Regions from separate parts of the Dickeya fangzhongdai genome, predicted to be linked through region 4. Evidence: predicted binding sites of a transcription regulator. Region 4 holds the regulator's gene; each other region holds the start of a gene.
What was found. The regulator CRP, encoded in region 4, controls carbon source genes, mostly activating them, when cyclic AMP is high. The targets are predictions, from matches to a motif close to ATGTGANNNNNNTCACAT.

Region 1: the regulator CRP is predicted to act here: its motif matches at 2,206-2,223, upstream of focA (formate transporter FocA).
Region 2: the regulator CRP is predicted to act here: its motif matches at 1,845-1,862, upstream of udp (uridine phosphorylase).
Region 3: the regulator CRP is predicted to act here: its motif matches at 2,100-2,117, upstream of CVE23_RS08055 (beta-galactosidase).

What each region holds. Positions count from the first base shown of each region.
Region 1 covers NZ_CP025003.1:2,222,685-2,226,543, forward strand. The annotation lists gene pflB (formate C-acetyltransferase) at 1-1,179, opposite strand, end outside; gene focA (formate transporter FocA) at 1,236-2,093, opposite strand; gene ycaO (30S ribosomal protein S12 methylthiotransferase accessory factor YcaO) at 2,589-3,859, opposite strand, start outside.
Region 2 covers NZ_CP025003.1:205,456-209,314, forward strand. The annotation lists gene metE (5-methyltetrahydropteroyltriglutamate--homocysteine S-methyltransferase) at 1-690, shown strand, start outside; gene CVE23_RS00940 (dienelactone hydrolase family protein) at 859-1,686, opposite strand; gene udp (uridine phosphorylase) at 1,974-2,735, shown strand; gene CVE23_RS00950 (tyrosine-protein phosphatase) at 3,000-3,782, shown strand; gene ppc (phosphoenolpyruvate carboxylase) at 3,845-3,859, opposite strand, start outside.
Region 3 covers NZ_CP025003.1:1,775,775-1,779,633, reverse strand. The annotation lists gene hypT (hypochlorite stress DNA-binding transcriptional regulator HypT) at 1-45, opposite strand, end outside; gene cuyB (cysteate racemase) at 198-914, shown strand; gene CVE23_RS08060 (LacI family DNA-binding transcriptional regulator) at 1,002-2,075, shown strand; gene CVE23_RS08055 (beta-galactosidase) at 2,258-3,859, shown strand, end outside.
Region 4 covers NZ_CP025003.1:4,540,557-4,544,415, forward strand. The annotation lists gene CVE23_RS20395 (hydrolase) at 1-41, shown strand, start outside; gene CVE23_RS20400 (YheU family protein) at 38-274, shown strand; gene CVE23_RS20405 (phosphoribulokinase) at 402-1,271, shown strand; gene CVE23_RS20410 (OsmC family protein) at 1,315-1,722, opposite strand; gene crp (cAMP-activated global transcriptional regulator CRP) at 2,052-2,684, shown strand; gene argD (bifunctional acetylornithine/succinyldiaminopimelate transaminase) at 2,773-3,859, opposite strand, start outside.

The DNA.
Region 1 (3,859 bases), 2.3 Mb from region 4:
GATAGACACTTTAGCGGCGAATTTCTTGAAGTTCAGCGGCAGTTTTTCAGACCACAGGATGGTCATGTTCGGTTCCGGAGACGGCCCCATGGTGTACAGGGTGTTCAGGAAACGGAAGCTGTTTTTAGTAACCAGCGTGCGGCCATCCAGACCCATACCGGCCAGAGACTCAGTTGCCCAGATCGGGTCGCCGGAGAACAGTTCATCGTATTCCGGGGTACGCAGGAAGCGCACCATACGCAGTTTCATCACCAGGTGGTCGATCAGTTCCTGAGCGTCCTGTTCGGTGATTTTGCCCGCTTTCAGGTCACGTTCGATGAAGATATCCAGGAAGGTGGAGACACGACCGAAGGACATGGCGGCGCCGTTCTGAGATTTCACCGCAGCCAGATAGCCGAAGTAAGTCCACTGAACCGCTTCTTTGGCATTGGTTGCCGGGCCGGAGATATCGCAGCCATACTTCGCTGCCATCTCTTTGATCTGTGACAGCGCATGGTGCTGGTCAGCGATTTCTTCACGCAGGCGGATAGTTGCTTCCAGATCTTCTCCGTTTTCCAGTTTGGTCTGCAGGGACGTGAACTGGGCGAATTTGTCCGCCATCAGGTAGTCGATACCGTACAGAGCAACACGACGATAGTCGCCGATGATACGGCCACGGCCGTAAGCGTCCGGCAGACCGGTCAGTACGCCAGATTTACGGCAGCGCAGGATATCCGGGGTATAAACATCGAATACACCCTGGTTGTGGGTTTTACGGTATTCGGTGAAGATTTTTTTCAGTTGCGGATCCAGTTCACGGCCATAAACCTTACAGGAGCCTTCAACCATTTTGATACCGCCGAACGGAATCAGCGCACGTTTCAATGGCGCATCAGTTTGCAGACCGACGATTTGTTCCAGTTTCTGGTCGATATAACCGGCATCATGAGAGGTAATGGTGGCAGCTACATTGGTATCGAAGTCAACCGGCGCGTGAGTGCGGTTTTCCTGTTTGATGCCTTCCATAACGGCATCCCACAGTTTAGTGGTTGCCGGGGTAGCGCCAGCCAGGAATGATTCATCACCTTCATACGGCGCGTAGTTTTTCTGAATGAAGTCACGTACGTTGACGCCATTCTGCCATTCGCCTTTGCTAAAACCTTCCCAAGCCTGGGCGAGTTTCTGATTAAGTTCGGTCATATTACACCTACCTTTGATTTGGATTTTTATAACCCGACGTTGCGGCCGACAGCAGCTTAGTGCTGATCTCCACCGCGCAAATAGATGACCCAGTAAGTCAACCCTACCAGCAATCCACCGCCAATGATGTTGCCGATCGTGACAGGAATCAGGTTATCGACAATAAAGTTGCTGACGGTCAAGTGCTCAAACTGGCCCGGCGTCATGCTGATGGCGTGCCAGAATGCATCTGGAGCGAAGTTCTTAATCACAATCCCCATCGGGATCATGAACATGTTGGCGATGCTATGTTCAAAGCCGCTGGCGACGAACATGGCGACCGGCAGGATCATGGCCAGCATCTTGTCGGTCAGGGTATGACCAGAGTAGCTCATCCACACCGCCAGACAAACCATCAGGTTCGCCAGAATCCCAAGGCACAGCGCTTCAACGAATGAATGCTCCAGCTTATGGCTGGCGGTTTGCAAGACATTCAGCCCCCAGGCGCCATTCGCTACCATGAACTCGCCGGAAAACCAGATCAACGCTACGAAGAACAAAGCGCCAACCAGGTTGCCGATATAAACGTTGAGCCAGTTCATCCCCAACTGTTTCCAGGTGATGCGGCCGCTGGCCTTGGCAATCACGGTAAGCACAGTAGAGGTAAACAGATCTGCGCCGCAGACCACCACCAGCATCAACCCCATAGAGAAGCAGATGCCTCCTACCAGTTTAGCCATACCATACGGCATGGATGAAGAACCGGTAGTGGCGGTGATGTAAAAAACGAACGCTATTGAGATGAACACACCGGCGGTAATCGCCAGAAAAAACGCAGTAAGCGGTTGTTTTGTTGCTTTATAGACACCGGCATCTTCAGCGACTTTCGCCATCGCCGGCGGTAATAACAGGGTGAAGGGGTTGTCAGCTTTCACACTAACTCTCTCTTAAAGTTTATCTACGGTGAGATACTAACAAAGGGTTATTCGTCATAATTTGACGTGGATCATACCGCTGGAATTTATTAGGCTGATCAGGAGCGGCTTTATGGGGTGTTTTTCACTTAATGCATTGATTTTAATTTAAAAAATATTTTTTAAAAATTATAAAAACAGTTGAATTAAGGGTTCTGTTTACCTATTTGGCGTTAAATAAAATAAGTTTTTGTAGTGATTCTACACTTGAGTTTTATATTATTTAATTTGTTATTTACCATTCGATAACAATAGTGCTTTTATTAAAAATAAATATCTCGCAACGAGGCTCATATACCCATATAAAAATAAGGGAATAGGCGAGGCTTAAAATAACATCAATCGTGTTGCCCGGTGGTAATACTGTAAAAAAGATATATACGGAAATGCAGCCGTAGCCTGTGGTGAAGACCTGACCGGATGACGGAAGGCCATCCGGTCAGCTACAGGTCCGGCTTATTTTACCTGCCAGTGCTGGCGCTTAGCGCGCTGCAATTTTTCGTAAGCAGCCAGCAACGACTGGTGAGCCGGCAGCGCTTTCAGGTCAGCATCGACGGTGAACAGACCGTAGAAGCACTGTTCGCCGGCAATGGCGGCGCTTGCAGCGTCAACGGCGTCCTGCCCGTACATGCGCACGAATGCATCGTAATACTGGGCGGGGTCGCGTTCAGGCTCCAGCGCTAGTTGCAGCAGCGTTTGCAGGCAACGGTAGTAATTACTGCGCGCTGGGGCAAAGACGGATTGGTTGAAATCCAGTGACCATTCCGTCCAGCTCAGGGCCTGCTCCAGGTCACCGCCGGCCAGAGCCAGCATGGATTTCAGTTCGCCAATGCGCAGTGTGAACCAGCCGTTGTCTTTGCCGGTTGCTATCCCTAACAGCTCGCGTACGCGGGTAAAATCATCCAGCCCTTCATCGTCCAGTTGCTGCAACAGCGTCAGATAATCCGCTTTTTCCCATTGGCTGTCCGGCAAGGACAGCAGGGTTTCGCGCAGATGCGCGCCCATGCTGTTGTTCGCCAGCAACAGGTCTTCCGCCGGATAGATGTCCGACATGCCCGGTACCAGAATGCGGCAGGCGTACACCGACAGGTGTTCGTAATCGGCGATATACACTTCTTTGTCTTCTTTATTGAAGATCGCCATCAGCGTTGCGAATTCCTGCTCGGTGGTGCCGCTGAAGTTCCAGTCGGCGAACGCGTAGTCCGCCTGAGTTTTAAACAGATCCCAGGAAATCAGGCCGCTGGAATCGATAAAGTGAGTTTCCAGGTTGGTATGCTCTGCAACTTCTTCATCATCGAACGTTGGCGGCGTAAATACGTCCAGATCTTTCAGCCCGCGGCCTTGCAGCAATTCGGTGACGGTACGCTCCAGCGCCACGCCGAAATCCGGATGTGCGCCAAACGAGGCAAAGCAGGTGCCGTTGGCCGGGTTAAACAGCACCACGCAGATCACCGGGTACTGACCGCCGAGAGAGGCGTCATAGGCGAAAATCGGGAAGCCTTCCTGCTCAAGCGTGGCAATGGCTTCCACCACGCCCGGATAACGCGACAGCACGTCGGCCGGAATCGCCGGCAGGCTGATGGCTTCGGCGATAATACGATTCTTCACATAGCGTTCGAATACTTCAGATAGCCCCTGCACCCGTGCTTCATTACGGGTATTGCCTGCGGACATGCCGTTCGACACATACAGGTTGCCGACGATATTCATCGGGATATACACCGTCT
Region 2 (3,859 bases), 690 kb from region 4:
AGCCGTCCGGAGCCGATCACGGTCGAGTGGGCGAAATATGCCCAGTCGCTGACCGACAAGCCGGTGAAAGGCATGCTGACTGGTCCGGTCACCATTCTGTGCTGGTCCTTCCCGCGTGAAGACGTCACCCGTGAAACCATCGCCAGGCAGATTGCGCTGGCGCTGCGCGACGAAGTGGCGGATCTGGAACAGGCCGGCATCGGCATCATCCAGATTGACGAACCGGCGCTACGTGAAGGCTTGCCGCTGCACCGCTCCGACTGGGCTGCTTATCTGGAGTGGGCGGTCGATGCGTTCCGCCTGAACGCGGCGGTAGCGAAAGACGACACCCAGATCCACACCCACATGTGCTACTGCGAATTCAACGACATCATGGATTCCATCGCGGCACTGGATGCGGACGTGATCACCATCGAAACCTCGCGTTCCGACATGGAACTGCTGGAATCGTTCGAAGAGTTCGAGTACCCGAATGAAATCGGCCCAGGCGTGTACGACATTCACTCGCCGAACGTGCCGAGCGTAGAGTGGATTGAAGCGCTGCTGCGCAAAGCGGCCCAGCGTATTCCGTCCGAACGTCTGTGGGTTAACCCGGACTGCGGCCTGAAAACCCGCGGCTGGCCGGAAACCCGTCAGTCGCTGGCGAACATGGTGCAGGCAGCGAAACGTCTGCGCGAAACCGCCGAGTAAGTTAGCGAAAACAGTCAGTAACCGAACACGGTGATGAGGAATGGCGCAAAGGATGACAGGACGCGCGTGAACCACAGGATGTGACGCACAGGGCCGGGACGTTCCGCATCACCGCCTGACATGAAAAAGGGAGACGATAGCGTCTCCCTTTTTACATTTGTTGCGGGGTTACACCACGCCGTAGCGGGCGAACCACTCCAGCATGCGTTGCCAGCCGTCTTTGGCCGAGGCTTCGTGGTAAGTAGCGCGGTAATCGGCATGGAAAGCATGCTCCGCTTCCGGGTAGACCACGATCTCCGCATCGGCATTGACCGCCCGTAGCGCCTGACGCATGGTTTCCACCTGCTCCAGCGAAATGCCTTTATCCTGCCCGCCGTACAGGCCCAGCACCGGCGCGCTCAGGTCTTTCGCCACGTCCACCGGGTGTTGAGGCGAGGTCAGCGTTTTTTCGGCGACCAGTTTGCCGTACCAGGCGACGGCGGCTTTTAACTGCGGATTGTGCGCAGCGTACAGCCAACTGATGCGGCCGCCCCAGCAGAAACCGGTGATCGCCAGCCGACTGGCGTCGCCACCCTGGCGCACCGCCCAATGCGCGGTGTGGTCGAGGTCGGACAGCACCTGATTATCCGGCACCTTGCTGACCAGTTCGCTCAGCAGTGTGGGAATGTCGCTGTACTGTTGCGGGTCGCCCTGACGGAAATAGAGTTCCGGCGCGATCGCCAGATAGCCTTGTTTTGCCAGTCGCCGGCATACATCGCGGATGTGCTCATGCACGCCAAAGATTTCCTGCACCACCAGTACGATCGGCAGCGGGCCGTCGGCTTTTTCCGGTTTGGCAATATACGCGGGCAGGTTGTCGCCCTGCGAAGGGATGGTGGTCTCGCCGGCGACCAGCCCGGCGGCGTCAGTAGTCATCGCGGAAGAAGCCAGCGGCATGACGGCTGGCGAAAATGCCCGTGTGGTCTCTCTGAGTGTCAGTAGCTCATCGGTTTTCATTGCCTTTCCTTTATCAAGACTGGAATCTGCCAGCGGGATAATGCCGCCCCCGCGTTAAGCAAGTGTAGGAACTTTGTAGTGTATTGCGAATACCGGCAACCCGATAAGGCAATCGGTGCCACATTGCGTGACGCAACGTCGGGTGATTACAGTTTAAATTGTGATTAAAATCACAATATTAATGTAAATGGATGTTTGTTACTTTCCAATCAGCGACGCACTTCACTTAACGGCCGCAGTGTGTGCGCTAAGATCGTTCCGTACCTGACCGTTGTCTGGAGGCGTTTATGTCCGATGTATTTCATCTCGGTTTAACAAAGCAGGATTTACAAGGTGCCACGCTGGCGATTGTGCCCGGCGATCCGGCTCGGGTGGAGAAAATCGCCCGGCTGATGGAGAACCCGGTGTTTCTGGCATCGCATCGGGAGTTCACTTCCTGGCGCGCGGAACTGGCGGGTAAGCCGGTGATTGTTTGTTCCACCGGTATTGGCGGCCCGTCTACGTCGATTGCGGTAGAAGAGCTGGCGCAACTGGGTGTGCGCACGTTTCTGCGTGTCGGCACCACCGGCGCCATCCAGCCGCATATCGCGGTGGGCGATGTGCTGGTGACCACGGCGGCGGTTCGTCTGGACGGCGCCAGCCTGCATTTTGCGCCGCTGGAATTCCCGGCGGTGGCGGATTTCGCCTGTACTTCCGCGCTGGCGGAAGCGGCGCGTGAAGCGGGGGCGACGCTGCATGTCGGCGTTACAGCTTCTTCGGATACCTTCTATCCGGGCCAGGAGCGTTACGACACCTATTCCGGCCGCGTGGTGCGCCGTTTCCAGGGGTCAATGGCGGAGTGGCAGAGCATGGGCGTACTGAACTATGAAATGGAGTCCGCTACGCTGCTGACCATGTGCGCCAGTCAAGGGCTGCGCGCCGGAATGGTGGCGGGCGTGATTGTCAATCGTACTCAGCAGGAAATCCCCGATACCGCTACGATGCAGAAAGCGGAACACGCGTCGGTCAACGTAGTGTTGTCGGCGGCCCGCAAACTGCTGAGCGCCTGAGTGTGATTCAATCGCCGGGCGATATGTTCGGCGCGGGCGGTACGATATGGCCGAGCCTTCGTACCGCTTTTTCTGTTTCCGCGGGGACTTCTCTCGCGCGGTTCATCTGCCTGCCCGTCTTCATGCTAATTTAATTGTCAGGTCTGATAATACGAATCGGTTTCCATCATTCGACGGTGAGTCAACCGTAATCATTCAGCATTGATAACTCCGTATCGATAACGAATTATCGGTAACTAAATATCGAGAACTACAGGGAAAAATATGACTTTAACCTCATTACTGCATCCCTCGTTGCTTCCGCTTGACGGCGGCGTCAATTTCCGTGATTTGGGGGGGATCCGCGTGGCAGACGGGCGGCAAGTCCGGCGCGGCAGGCTGTTTCGCTCCGGCGCGCTGGACATGCTGAGTGAACGTGACATCGACCATCTCGCCAGCGTGCCGGTGGCGCACGTGGTGGACTATCGCGATCAGGATGAAGCCTCGCTGCGGCCCGACCGGCTGTGGTCCGGCGCCCGTTATCATCAGGTTCCCGCCAATCCGCTACGGCATGAAGTGACCGCCAGCCTGGAAACGCTGGGGTCGGAAAAACTCGAAGCGTTCGATTCCCGCGCTTTTATGCTGGAACTGTACCGTCGCCTGCCGTTCGGCAATCCGGCCTACCAGCATTTGGTGGCGTTGCTGCGCCAGCCTGACGATGGCGCGCTGGTGCAACATTGCGCGGTGGGCAAGGATCGTACCGGCATTGGTTCCGCGCTGGTGCTGTTCGCGCTGGGCGCGGATGAACAAACGGTTATGGAAGATTATCTGATCACCGAATCCACCCTGATTCCGTTCCGTCGCCAGTTGCTGGAAGATTTGGCGTCGAGCCTGAGTGAAAAGGCGCTGAAGCGCTTTGATTTCGTGCTTTCCGCCCGCGAAGAGTTTCTGGTGACCGCGCTGCATACTATCCGTGAACGACATGGCTCGGTGGATAACTGGCTGGAGCAGGATTACGGACTGGATGCGTCGGTGCGGGAAGGGCTGCGGGATAAGTATCTGGCGTGAGGTCGTGAACGATTGCAGTAACAAACCGGGAGCTATTGCTCCCGGTTTGTGTTGGTGGGTCATTAGCCGGTATTGCG
Region 3 (3,859 bases), 2.3 Mb from region 4:
TGCGATAAAATCGTATAACCATTTGGTTTCAATGTTATTTAGCATCGACACTCACCTTTCAGAAAAACGCATTACGCGCATAACGCCAGCACAGTTATGCAAAACATACATAGAGGATGGGAATTTCGCAATTCACATTTCCGGGCGCTGTGCGATGATTTTTCCACTCCAACATCACCATCAATGAGGCGGAAAACGTGAATCCTGTAGTCGGCATTCTTGGCGGCATGGGACCCGGTGCGACCGTGGATGCCATGCAAAAACTCATCCGGCATACTCCGGCCAGAAAGGATCAGGAACATATTCCGGTGATCGCGGTTTCTATCCCGGATATTCCCGATCGTACCCAATGTATTCTCAATCACAGCGCCTCACCGCTGAAGAAAATGGTGGAGTACATGAAAATTCTGGAGAGAGCCGGCGCGACCTGCATCATCATTCCCTGCAACACCGCGCATTACTGGTTCGAGGATTTGAAGCGGTATACCCAGTTGGAGATGATCAGCATTATTGACGCTACCTGTCAGCAGGTGGCTGAACAGCGCGTCCGTCACGTCGCCATCCTGGCCACCACCGCCACCGTGCGCGGCGAAATTTACCAGCACGCACTGGCCGATCAACAGGTGCGCTGCACATTACCGACCGACGAGCAGCAGGACGCGGTGATGAACAGTATCTACGCCTACAAGGCGGGCGATGCCGCGCAAGCCCGGGCGCTGCTGCTGCCGGTGGTCGACTCGCTGCGGCAGCGGGGCGTGGAAAAAATCATTCTGGGTTGTACCGAGCTGCCGCTGATTCTGGAGCCGGAAGCCGTCGCCGAGCCAGACGCCTATCTGGATGCCACCGATGCGCTGATCAGAAAAACCATCGCCTGGTATTACCAGCAGGTAACGCATCCACCGGTCGCCGCGTAATTTTTCTCTGTCGGTCGCAGTCTACTGTCGCCAGCCTTTGTTATGATAACGTCAGGTGACAATACAGGGACTGATTAACAGAGAACCATGAAAGCGAAACCAGTAACGCTCAATGACGTGGCGGCTTACGCCGGGGTATCGTACCAGACAGTCTCCCGGGTGCTGAATCAAGCGCCTCATGTCTCAGACCGAACCCGGGGAAAAGTGGAGCAGGCAATGGCCGCGCTCCACTACATCCCCAACCGGGTGGCCCAGCAACTGGCGCGCCGCAGCGCCACCACCATCGGGCTGGCGACCATCGACCTGTCGCTGCACGCGCCCTCCCAAATTGCCGCCGCGATTAAAACCACCGCCAGCGAACTGGGATTCAACGTGGTGATATCCATGCTGCGCGCCGTCGATGGCAATGACGTTCAGCGCGCGGTCAATGAACTGCTGGCGCAACGGGTGGACGGCGTGATCGTCAACGTGCCGCTGGAACAGGAAGCGGCGGAGCAAATCCACCAGCTGTGCGCCGCCACGCCGGCGCTGTTTCTCGACACCTCCCCCGCCGCCGACCTGCCCAGCGTGATATTCGACCCGCATCAGGGCACCAAACTGGCTATCGATCATCTGGTGGAGCTGGGCCATCGCCGGATTGCCTTGCTTGCCGGCCCGCAAAGCTCGGTATCCGCCCGGCTGCGTTATGAAGGCTGGCAACAGGCGCTTGCGGCCCATCTGCTGACGCCCTGCGCTATGGCGGAAGGCGACTGGAGCGCCAGTTCCGGCTATCAGCAGGCGCATCTGCTGCTGGCGAATGCGGTTCGCCCGACCGCCATTGCCGTCGCCAACGATCAAATGGCGCTGGGCGTTTTGCGGGCCATCCACGAGTATGGTCTGCGGGTACCGGAACAGATCTCAGTGATCGGCTTTGACGACACCCGCGACAGCGCCTATTTCCAGCCGCCGTTGACCACCATCCGTCAGGACTTCCGGCAACTGGGCCGGGAAAGCGTCAACCGGCTGCTGGAATGCCTGCAACACCCGCACACCCCCGCCCCGCTGCGGCTGAAAACCACGCTGATCCCCCGTCAGACCACCGCCGCCTGGCAACCCTCCATCCTGTCGCCGCAAGACGTAGCGCTACAGCTGATTACACTGGCGCGGCAGTTACAACGCTAATCCATTCCCCAACGCCGATTGGTTTTGTGATCGACGCCACTTTCCGGCGTCCTTGCGCTTTACTCACGCCCGGCAAGCCGCGATCCTGCCAGTAAAATTGTGAGCGGATAACAATTTTTGTTCATCCGCCAGTCGGGCGATTTCAGCCACTCACTTTCAGCCAACAAAGGAAAGCCTGCTTTATGTCCACTGCTTCCGCTTACGTTCCTCTATCCGGCATCTCGCTGGCGGATATTCTGGCCAGACGCGACTGGGAAAACCCGGCTTGTCCTCACGCTCGCCGGCTGGACGCCCATCCGCCGTTTTCCAGCTGGCGCAGTCTCGACGCTGCGCGTGACGACCAGCCTTCCGAGCGGCGTCAGTGGCTGAATGGCGCATGGACCTTCAGCTATTTCCCACGCCCGGAAGCGGTGCCGGAACAGTGGCTGATGCAGGATCTGACCGACGCTGACGCTATCGCCGTGCCATCTAACTGGCAGTTGGCAGGTTACGACGCGCCGATTTACACCAACATCAAATACCCGATACCGGTCAATCCGCCGTTCGTACCGCAAGACAACCCCACCGGTTGTTACTCGCTCACATTCTCAGTTAACGCCGACTGGCTGGCGCAGGGCCAGACCCGCATCGTGTTCGACGGCGTGAATTCCGCCTTTCACCTGTGGTGCAACGGCAAATGGGTCGGCTATTCCCAGGACAGCCGGCTACCGGCGGAGTTCGACCTGACGCCCTGCCTGCAGCCGGGAGAAAACCGGCTGGCGGTGATGGTGCTACGCTGGTCTGACGGCACCTATCTGGAAGATCAGGACATGTGGCGCATGAGCGGCATTTACCGCGACGTCTACCTGCTGCATAAACCGGCGGTGCATCTGCGCGATGTGCAGATCACCACCCCGCTGCGCCACAGCTACACGCAGGGCGCGCTGTGCGTTACCGCGCAGGCTAATCTGTCGGAAGAACAGGCGCAGGCGTGGCAACTGCATGTGCAGCTGTGGCGCGGCGGGCAACTGGTGGGTGAAAGCCGCGCGCCGTTCGGCACGCCGGCGATCGATGAACGCGGCGCCTACCATGACCGCGTAAGCCTGCAACTGGAGGTGGAGCGGCCCGCGCTGTGGAGCGCGGAAGAACCCAATCTGTATCGGGCGGTGGTGGCGCTGGAGCACGCCGACGGCACGCTGGCGGAAGCGGAAGCTTATGACATCGGCTTTCGCGAGGTCGCCATCCGTAACGGCCTGCTGCTGCTCAATGGTCAGCCGCTGCTGATTCGCGGCGTCAACCGCCATGAACACCACCCGCAACGCGGTCAGGCCATTGATGAGGCGACCATGCGGCAGGATATTCTGTTAATGAAGCAGCACAACTTCAACGCGGTGCGCTGCTCTCACTATCCCAATCATCCGCTGTGGTATCGGCTATGCGACCGTTATGGCCTGTACGTGGTGGACGAAGCCAACATCGAGACTCACGGCATGCAGCCAATGAGCCGCCTGTCCGACGACCCGCGCTGGCTGCCGGCTTACGCCGAGCGCGTCACCCGCATGGTACAGCGCGATCGCAATCATCCCTGCATCATCATCTGGTCGCTGGGCAACGAGTCTGGCTACGGCCCTACCCACAGCGCACTCTACCAATGGGTGAAACAGCAAGACCCGAGTCGGCCGGTGCAATACGAAGGCGGCGGCGCCAACACGCCCGCCACCGATATTCTGTGCCCGATGTACGCCCGGGTGGATCAGGACCAGCCGTTCCCGGCGGTGCCGAAGTGGTCGATCAAAAAATGGATC
Region 4 (3,859 bases):
TTCCCGACTGGTTTACCCCTTATCTGGAGCAGAACGCATGATCATTCCCTGGCAAGAACTGGCGTCGGAAACGCTGCAAAACCTGATTGAATCGTTCGTCCTGCGCGAAGGGACCGACTACGGCGAGCAGGAGCGAACGCTGGATGAAAAAGTGGCCGATGTACGCCAGCAACTGGCGCAGGGCGACGTGGTGTTGGTCTGGTCTGAACTGCATGAAACCGTCAATATCATGCCCCGCAGTCAGCTCAGCAGCGGTGAACGGTATCAGCCCTGAATCAATCGCTTAAAAACGTAAATTGGCGTGTCACCGCGGTATAAACATGCTAACAATTATCAGATATCTCTGACCGGAGTTGGCACCATTCACCGGAGGTTGCACCATTCACCGGAGGTTGCACACCATGTCGCACCAGCATCCAATTATCGCGGTCACCGGCTCCAGCGGTGCGGGGACCACCACCACCAGTCTGGCGTTTCGCAAGATTTTCCAGCAACTGAATCTTCGCGCCGCGTTGGTGGATGGCGACAGCTATCACCGTTACACCCGGCCGGAAATGGATATGGCGATCCGCAAGGCGCGGGATTTGGGCCGCCACATCAGCTATTTCGGGCCGGAAGCGAACGACTTCTGCCAGCTAGAACACTCCTTTATCGAATACGGCCACAGCGGCACCGGCCAGACCCGCAAATACCTGCACACTTACGACGAGGCGATTCCCTACAATCAGGTGCCGGGCACCTTCACCCCGTGGGAGCCGATGCCGGAACCGACCGATCTGTTGTTCTACGAAGGGTTGCACGGCGGCGTAGTCACCGACCAGCACGATGTGGCGCAGCATGTCGACCTGCTGGTCGGCGTGGTGCCGATCGTCAACCTGGAGTGGATTCAAAAGCTGGTGCGCGATATCAACGAGCGCGGTCACTCCCGCGAAGCGGTAATGGATTCCGTCGTACGTTCGATGGAAGATTACATCACCCACATCACTCCGCAGTTTTCCCGCACGCATATCAACTTTCAGCGCGTGCCGACGGTGGACACCTCCAACCCGTTTGCCGCCAAAGCCATTCCGTCGATGGACGAAAGTTTTGTGGTCATCCACTTTCAGGGGCTGGACCACATTGATTATCCCTACCTGCTGGCGATGCTGCAGGGTTCGTTCATTTCCCACATCAACACGCTGGTGGTGCCGGGCGGCAAAATGGGGCTGGCGATGGAGTTGATCATGATGCCGCTGGTGCAGCGGTTAGTAGAAGGTAATCATATTGATTAAGCGACGCGGCGGGCGGTGAAGTTAGCCGCCGCGTGCAGGCAATTCAGTCGAGCGCGATCACTTCATGGCTGTGGGTAATCGTCACCGCCTTCTCCAGCATCAGCGCCACGGAGCAGTATTTCTCCGCCGACAGCGACACCGCGCGCTCTACCGCCTTGTCGTTCAGCCCCTTGCCGGTAACGATAAAGTGCAGGTTGATGGCGGTGAACAGGCGCGGCGCTTCCGCACGGCGTTCAGAGGTCAGACGCACTTCGCAGTCCGCCACATCATGACGGCCTTTCTGCAGGATAGACACCACATCAATGGCGCTGCACCCGCCTGCCGCCATCAGCACCATTTCCATCGGGCTGGGGGCTTTATCGCCGGCGTTACCGTCCATCAGCAACTGATGTCCGGACGCGGATTCGCCAAGAAACGTTAACCCTTCAACCCATTTCACCCGAGCCTGCATAAGTTTGCCCTCAATCAATTATTTTTGAAATTTTACACCGCTTATGTACAAAAAAGCCTGATAATCAGAGCTTAATCATGCTGAAGCGAGACAACACAAGACACTACACTCAACCTGTGTTACAAACGAAGAAGTAAACCGGTGTATGTTGAGCCTCTGCAAGACCCGCAGCCGGCTTACTGGCGTCATCCGATAGACAGCCTCAGTATATTTATTCCCTGACGTCATTCCGCCAGGACGGAATTGAATTATAACTATGTTATCACGCCGTACAGGGAACTCTGAGCCCTGTGATTTGCGCAGTGAATTACAACAGAGGATAACAGCGAATGGTTCTCGGCAAACCGCAAACAGACCCGACTCTCGAATGGTTCCTTTCTCATTGCCACATTCACAAGTACCCATCGAAGAGCACTCTGATTCATCAGGGTGAAAAAGCAGAGACGCTTTACTACATCGTGAAAGGCTCGGTTGCCGTGCTGATCAAGGATGAAGAAGGCAAGGAAATGATTCTTTCTTATCTGAATCAGGGCGATTTTATCGGCGAACTTGGCTTGTTCGAAGATGGGCAGGAACGCAGTGCGTGGGTCCGGGCGAAGACTGCCTGCGAAGTCGCTGAGATTTCCTATAAAAAATTCCGCCAGCTGATTCAGGTCAACCCGGATATTCTGATGCGGTTGTCCTCGCAGATGGCGCGCCGCCTGCAGGTGACCTCGCAGAAAGTCGGCAACCTGGCGTTCCTCGACGTTACCGGTCGTATCGCGCAAACCCTGCTCAACCTGGCCAAGCAGCCGGACGCCATGACCCACCCGGACGGCATGCAGATCAAGATCACCCGACAGGAGATCGGCCAGATTGTCGGCTGTTCCCGCGAAACCGTCGGTCGTATCCTGAAAATGCTGGAAGATCAGAACCTGATTTCCGCCCACGGTAAAACCATCGTGGTGTACGGCACCCGCTGATTATCATCCACCGGATCAACATCAGCCGGATCAAAAAGAGCGTGCCCAGGCACGCTCTTGTCGTTTTAGTGGAAAGAAAAACCGCGGCTTACGCGCCTTTCACCACCCGCTCCACTGCTTTTCCGAACAGCGCCATGCCTTGATCGATCTCTTCCGGGGTAATCACCAGCGACGGCACGAAGCGAATCACGTCCGGCCCCGCCACCAGAACCATCAACCCCAGATCCGCCGATGCCGCCAGGAAATCCCGGGCGCGGCCATGCCAGGCCGGTTTCAGCTGCGCGCCCAGCAGCAGCCCCATGCCGCGGATTTCGTCGAAAATATCGTACTGCGCGTTGATACTCTCCAGCGCGGACACAAAGCGCGCATGGCGATCCACCACTCCGGACAACACTTCCGGCGTATTGATCACATCCAGCGCCGCTTCCGCCACGGCGCAGGCCAACGGATTGCCGCCGTAAGTCGTGCCGTGGGTGCCGACCGCCATTACCGACGCGATCTCTTCCGTAGTCAGCATCGCGCTGATCGGGAAACCGCCGCCCAGCGCTTTGGCGGTGGTCAGAATGTCCGGCGTGATGCCGTAATGCATATAAGAGAACAGCTTGCCGCTGCGGCCCATGCCGCACTGCACTTCATCAAACACCAGCAGCGCCTGATACTGGTCGCACAGCTCGCGAACCCCTTTGAGAAACGCCGGCGTGGCAGGCGTGATGCCGCCTTCGCCCTGAATCGGTTCCAGTACCACCGCGCAGGTGTGGTCATCCATCACCGCTTTTACCGCATCCAGATCGTTAAACGGCACGTGCACGATGTCCGCCGGTTTCGGGCCGAAACCATCGGCGTATTTCGGCTGGCCGCCGACGGAAACGGTGAACAGCGTACGACCGTGGAACGACTGATAAAACGAAATGATCTTGGTTTTGTACGGGCTGTGGCGGGTAATGGCGTAATGACGAGCCAGCTTGAATGCCGCTTCGTTGGCTTCCGCGCCGGAGTTGGCGAAAAAGACGCGGTCGGCAAAGGTCGCATTAATCAGTTTGGTGGCCAAACGCAGCGCCGGTTCGTTAGTGAACACGTTGCTGGTGTGCCACAGGGTTTCGCCCTGCTCTTTCAACGCCGCCACCAGCGCCGGATGGCAGTGCCCCAGCGCCGTCACCGCGATGCCGCCGGAGAAA